Linked DNA regions of Azospirillum sp. TSH100. The protein of the gene in region 1 interacts with the protein of each later gene in a pairwise test. Links are inferred from orthologs where the notes say so. Each region holds a gene or a part of one and is shown on either strand. Other genes may lie near its edges. The genes, in order: E6C72_RS12575 and E6C72_RS10710.

What was found.
Region 2: the proteins of E6C72_RS12575 (region 1) and E6C72_RS10710 interact in binary tests that used the Escherichia coli proteins (3 or more experiments, as listed by UniProt). The link is inferred for Azospirillum sp. TSH100 from one-to-one orthologs.

What each region holds. Positions count from the first base shown.
Region 1 is NZ_CP039634.1:2,656,646-2,659,769, reverse strand. The notes cover bases 1-2,804. They hold E6C72_RS12575 (P-II family nitrogen regulator), read right to left. Parts: upstream 1,670-2,804; coding sequence 1,331-1,669; downstream 1-1,330. Other genes in these bases: E6C72_RS12565 (NAD(P)H-hydrate dehydratase), read left to right, coding at 2,320-2,804; glnA (type I glutamate--ammonia ligase), read right to left, coding at 1-1,035. Outside these bases: more of E6C72_RS12565, read left to right, coding at 2,805-3,124. UniProt on the Escherichia coli protein: P-II indirectly controls the transcription of the glutamine synthetase gene (glnA). P-II prevents NR-II-catalyzed conversion of NR-I to NR-I-phosphate, the transcriptional activator of GlnA. When P-II is uridylylated to P-II-UMP, these events are reversed.
Region 2 is NZ_CP039634.1:2,268,998-2,272,316, reverse strand. Bases 194-3,192 are described here. They hold E6C72_RS10710 (nitrogen regulation protein NR(II)), read left to right. Parts: upstream 194-1,079; coding sequence 1,080-2,306; downstream 2,307-3,192. Other genes in these bases: ntrC (nitrogen regulation protein NR(I)), read left to right, coding at 2,306-3,192; dusB (tRNA dihydrouridine synthase DusB), read left to right, coding at 194-1,080. Outside these bases: more of dusB, read left to right, coding at 94-193; more of ntrC, read left to right, coding at 3,193-3,319.

The DNA.
Region 1 (3,124 bases):
GCGGCAGGACGCCGAACGGTTGCGGGCCGAATAGGCCAGCAGCACCGGAGCCTCATAGCCCGGGACCAGACGCTTGTAGCTGTTGGTCGACGGGTTGGTGAAGGCGTTCAGCGCCTTGGCGTGCTTGATGATGCCGCCGATGTAGTACAGCGCCAGCTCCGACAGGTCGGCATACTGGTTGCCGGCGAACAGCGGCTGGCCGTCCTTCCAGATCGACTGGTGGCAGTGCATGCCCGAACCGTTGTCGCCGAAGACCGGCTTCGGCATGAAGGTCGCGGTCTTGCCATAGGCGTGGGCGACGTTGTGCACCACGTACTTGTAGTACTGCATGTTGTCGCCGGTGCGGACCAGCGTGTCGAACTTGATGCCCAGCTCGTGCTGGGCGGCAGCCACCTCGTGGTGGTGCTTCTCGACCGGAACGCCCATCTCGGCCAGGACGCTCAGCATCTCGGCGCGCAGGTCGTTGCAGCTGTCGACCGGAGCGACCGGGAAATAGCCGCCCTTGGTGCCCGGGCGGTGGCCCAGGTTGCCGTCCTCATAATCCTTGCCCGACGAGTAGGAACCCTCGTCCGAGGCGAACTCGTAGGACACCTTGTTCATGTCGACGGAGTACTTGACGTCGTCGAACACGAAGAACTCGGCTTCCGGGCCGAAGAAGACGGTGTCGCCGATGCCGGCCGAAGCGGTGTACTTCTCGGCGGCCTTGGCGATGCCGCGCGGGCAGCGGGCATAGGCGCCGCCGGTACCCGGATCGTACACGTCGCAGAGGATGTTCAGCGTCGGCTGGGCGGCGAACGGATCCATGACGGCCGTCGTCGGGTCCAGCTTCAGGATCATGTCCGACTCTTCGATGCCCTTCCAGCCGGCGATCGAGGAACCGTCGAACATGATGCCGTCTTCGAACACGTCCTCGTCGATGGTCGAGACGTGCTGGGCCGTGTGGTGCAGCTTGCCGCGCGGGTCGGTGAAGCGCAGGTCCACGTACTTGACGTCGTGTTCCTTGATCAGGTCGAAGACCTTGCTGATGTCGGACATGTCTCTTTTTCCACGCTTTAAGAGGGTTGGATCCCGCTGCGTCAAGCCGCTGCCCAAGCCCCGAAGGGGCTCTGGCGGCGGAGTGCGGCGCTCGCGGCGGACGTTATCTCACGCCTTTCTTCCCCGCACAACGCGCCAACCCAAAAAGTCGCACGTTCGCCATAGGCGGCCTTCGGCCGTTCGGCGAGGGGTGCGGCCGGGGCCGGCGTGAGGGGGAGGGGAAATCGGCGCATGTTGGCGGGTGCTGGTCGGAAGCGATCCGGTCGGACGGTCGGGATGTCGGGCGGTTGCGCGATCAGATCGCGTCGGCACCCTTCTCCCCGGTGCGGATGCGGACGACTTCCTCCACGGGCGTGACGAAGATCTTGCCGTCGCCGATGCGGCCGGTGTGCGCGGCCTGCTGGATCGCCTCGATCGCCCGTTCCACCAGGGAGTCTTCCATCACCACCTCGATCTTCACCTTCGGCAGGAAGTCCACGACGTATTCCGCGCCGCGGTAAAGCTCCGTGTGGCCCTTCTGGCGGCCGAAGCCCTTGGCTTCGGTGACGGTGATCCCCTTGATCCCGACTTCGTGAAGGGCTTCCTTCACCTCGTCGAGCTTGAACGGCTTGATGATGGCTTCGATCTTCTTCATGGGTCTCTCGTGTACGAGGTGCCAACGCCGGCAGGCACCGTCCACGGCACTGCCGACAGCGACGACGGTAAGCATGGAACGTGCCACATTCGGCCAATCCGGTCCGGCGGCATCGACGCTGGTCATAAGACGGTCGGATGCCGTCCGATGGGGCAGGGTGCTGCCGAAGGATTCAGCGGAGTGAACAATATTTGTGCAACTGGCGCAAGCGCTCCGCGGTGGCGCGCGTTTGAAAGCCCCATCAGCCGGGCGAAAGGGGTGCTGCTCCGCTCCGAAAGAAGTTTTTTCGCTTTTCGTGAAAAAGGCGCTTGACCGGGCAGTCGTGGTGGAGCATAACGCGGCTCCCGACGGCGGAAACGCTGACGGCGGCGGTGGTAGCTCAGTTGGTAGAGCTCTCGGTTGTGGTCCGAGCGGTCGTGGGTTCGAGTCCCATCCATCGCCCCATCCTATTATTCGCGTCCAGCGAAAATTTTGTTTGATAAACGCCCGCACGGCTTAAACGCCGTTTCGCGGGCGTTTATGCTTGTCCGTATGAGTTTCCAGGGTGAGGACATCGCCTACGGGTAGAGCGGGCGTGCTGGTCCTCGCCCGCCCGGGAAACGGCAAGGCGGGCCAGGGTCGGCCAGGGCCACGGTCGGGGAGAGTGGGGGATGGATGAGCTTCTGTCCGTCGCGGAGATGTATCGGGCCGACCAGCTGGCCATCGCCGCCGGGGTTCCCGGCCCGGCCCTGATGGAGGCCGCCGGCGCCGCCGTGGTCCGCGCGGTATGCGAACGCTGGGCGCCGCATCCCACCGCCGTGCTCTGCGGGCCCGGCAACAATGGCGGCGACGGTTTCGTCATCGCCCGGCTCCTGCTGGAGGCCGGCTGGCCGGTGCGGCTGGCGCTGCTCGGCACGCGATCCGCGCTGACCGGCGATGCCGCGGTGGCGGCGGAGCGCTGGCCCGGTCCGATCGAGGCGGCCGATCCCTACATCCTGAAGGGCAACCCCCTGGTCATCGACGCGCTGTTCGGCGCCGGCCTGTCCCGGCCGCTCGACGGCCTCGCCCGTGCCATCGTGGAGGCGATGGAGGGGCGCACCGTCGTCGCCGTCGACGTGCCGAGCGGCCTGCACGGCGACAGCGGCCGGGTGCTGGGCGCCGCACCCCAGGCGGCGCTGACCGTCACCTTCTTCCGCCGCAAGCCCGGCCATGTGCTGCTGCCCGGCCGTACCCTGTGCGGCGAGGTGGTGGTCGCCGACATCGGCATTCCCGACCGGGCGCTTGACAGCATCGCGCCGCAGACCGCGGTCAACGAGCCGTCGCTGTGGCGCCACCGTTTTCCGTGGCCGGCGCTGGACGGCCACAAATATGCCCGCGGCCATGCGGTGGTGCTGGGCGGGGCGCGGATGACCGGGGCGGCGCGGCTGGCCTCGGTCGCCGCATTGCGCGCCGGGGCCGGGCTGGTCACCATCGCCT
Region 2 (3,319 bases), 390 kb from region 1 along the record:
TGGGCTTCGCGCTTGCACACGACTGTAGCGGCGTGATAATCTGCCCAAATTGACGGCACTTTGTTGATTTGCCCATCAATCGGGCAGGTGAGAATGACCATACAAATCGGACCCATCACGCTCGCCGGACCGGTGATCCTGGCGCCCATGTCGGGTGTCTCCGACCTGCCGTTCCGCCGTCTGGTGAAGCGCGCGGGCTGCGGCCTCGTCGTGTCGGAGATGATCGCCAGCCAGGCGATGATCCGCGAGAACCGCCAGACCCTGCGCATGGTGGAGACCGAGCCGGAAGAGTTCCCGATGGCGGTCCAGCTCGCCGGCTGCGAACCCGAGGTGATGGCCGAGGCGGCGAAGCTGAACGAAGACCGTGGCGCTGCCGTCGTCGACATCAATTTCGGCTGTCCGGTCAAGAAGGTGGTCAACGGCCACGCCGGTTCGTCGCTGATGCGGGACGAGGCGTTGGCCGGCCGAATTCTGGAAGCGGTGGTGAAGGCCGTCAGCATTCCGGTGACGCTGAAGATGCGGCTGGGCTGGGACGAGACCAACCGCAATGCCCCGAACCTCGCCCGCATCGCGGAGCAATGCGGCATCAGGATGGTGACGGTCCATGGCCGCACCCGTATGCAGTTCTACACCGGCACCGCCGACTGGACTGCCGTCCGTCCCGTGAAGGAGGCGGTATCGATCCCGGTGGTGGTCAACGGTGACGTCACCAGCTTCGAGGCGGTGGACCGCGCGCTCGCCGAATCCGGTGCCGACGGCGTGATGATCGGGCGCGGCAGTTATGGCCGGCCCTGGTTCCCGTCGCAGGTCATGCATTACCTGCGCACCGGCGAGAAACTGACCGATCCACCGCTGCATGAGCAGATGGACACGCTGCTGGAGCATTTCGACAGTATGCTGAGCCATTACGGCAGCGACGGCGGCATCAAGGTCGCCCGCAAGCATGTCTCCTGGTATTCGACCGGCCTGCGCGGCTCCAACGAGTTTCGGCAGGAGGTCAACCAGTTGGGCGACCCGAACGCGGTGCGTGACCGCATCCGTGCCTTTTACGAACCGGCAATCGAAAGGATGGCCGCCTGATGGATCCCGTTTCCACAACCAGCCCCGGGACCGCCCAGAGTCAGCGTGGCCGCAACCGGTCGTCAGCGGCGCGGTCGCCCAGGCTGGAGTCCCTGGTGGTGCTGAACAGCCTGCCCGATCCTGTGCTGGTGGTGGACGGCAACGGCGATATCCGCTTCGTCAATCTGGAGGGACAGGAGTTCTTCGATCTGTCGGCCAATGCCATGGAGGGCATGCCGCTGCCCGACCTGCTCCCGCCGGACAGCCCGGTGATGGGCCTGATTCAGCAGGTCCGCCGCGGCAGCCGCCGCGTGTCCCAGGACGGCGTCGTCATCGACACCCCCCGGATCGGTCCGCACCATGTGACGGTGCAGGTGGCGACCATGGGCGACCCGCCCGACCATGTGGTGCTGACCATCCATGAGCGGTCGCTGGCCCGCAAGATCGATCATTCGCTGACCCACCGCCATGCCGCGCGCTCCGTGACCGCCATGGCGGCGATGCTGGCGCATGAGGTGAAGAACCCGCTGTCGGGCATCCGCGGCGCCGCTCAACTGCTGGAGGAGAACGCCAGCGACCAGGACCGGGTTCTGACCCGCCTGATCTGCGACGAGGCCGACCGCATCGTCGCCCTGGTCAACCGGATGGAGGTGTTCTCCGACGAGAGGCCGCTGGAACGCGCCGCGGTGAACATCCATACGGTGCTGGAACATGTGCGCAAGGTCGCCCAGAGCGGCTTTGCCCGAAAAATACGCTTTGTCGAGCGTTACGACCCGTCGCTGCCTCCTGTTTACGGCAATCGCGACCAACTTGTGCAGGTTTTCCTGAATCTGGTGAAAAATGCGGCAGAGGCTGCACCAGAATCAGGCGGCGAGATCACGCTGACCACCTCCTACCAGCATGGTGTGCGCATGGCATTGCCCGGTGGCGATGCGCGTCGGCATCTGCCCCTGCTGGTGACGGTTCAGGATAATGGCGACGGTATTCCGGAAGACCTGCAATCCAACCTGTTCGATCCGTTCGTGACCAGCAAAGTGAACGGGACTGGCCTTGGTCTTGCATTGGTGGCGAAACTGATAGGCGACCATGGCGGAACCATCGAGTTCGACAGCCAGCCTCGCCGGACCGTCTTCAAGGTGTCGCTGCCGATGTACGATGATTCGAAATACGATGAACCGAAGCTTTCCGGGGACTCGAAAATTTCTGATGCTGGCTTGCAGTCCAAGGGCGGCCGGGGGACTCGGTGATGAGCGCGGCGACCATTCTCGTCGCGGATGACGATCGCGCCATCCGCACCGTCCTGACGCAGGCCCTCGCCCGGCTGGGGCACGAGGTGCGCACCACCGGCAACGCCGCGACGCTGTGGCGCTGGGTGGCGGACGGGCAGGGGGATCTGGTCATCACCGACGTGGTGATGCCGGATGAGAACGGCCTGGATCTGATCCCCCGCATCAAGAAGCTGCGGCCGGAAATGCGCGTGATCGTGATGAGCGCGCAGAACACGCTGATCACCGCGGTGAAGGCGGCGGAACGCGGGGCTTTCGAGTATCTGCCCAAGCCCTTCGACCTGAAGGAACTGGTGTCGGTCGTCGAACGGGCGCTGAACACCAACACGCCGCCGGCCACCATGCCCGGCGGCGACATGGAGGGCGAGGAACAGCTGCCGCTGATCGGCCGCTCGCCCGCCATGCAGGAAATCTACCGGGTGCTGGCCCGCCTGATGGGCACCGACCTGACGGTGATGATCACCGGCGAGAGCGGTACCGGCAAGGAACTGGTGGCCCGTGCGCTGCACGATTACGGCAAGCGGCGCAACGGCGCCTTCGTCGCCATCAACATGGCGGCCATCCCGCGCGAGCTGATCGAATCCGAGCTGTTCGGTCACGAGAAGGGCGCCTTCACCGGTGCGACCAACCGGTCGACCGGCCGGTTCGAGCAGGCGCAGGGCGGCACCCTGTTCCTGGACGAGATCGGCGACATGCCGCTCGACGCCCAGACCCGGCTGCTGCGCGTGTTGCAGGAGGGCGAATACACCACGGTCGGCGGGCGCACTGCGATCAAGACCGATGTGCGCATCATCGCGGCGACCCACCGCGACCTGCGTACCCTGATCCGTCAGGGCCTGTTCCGCGAGGATCTGTTCTGCCGCCTGTGCGTCGTGCCGATCCGCCTGCCGCCGCTGCGTGAGCGGACCGAGGACATCCCGCTGCTGGTCCGCCATTTCCTCAATCTCGGCATCAGCCAGGGGCTTCCGGCCAAG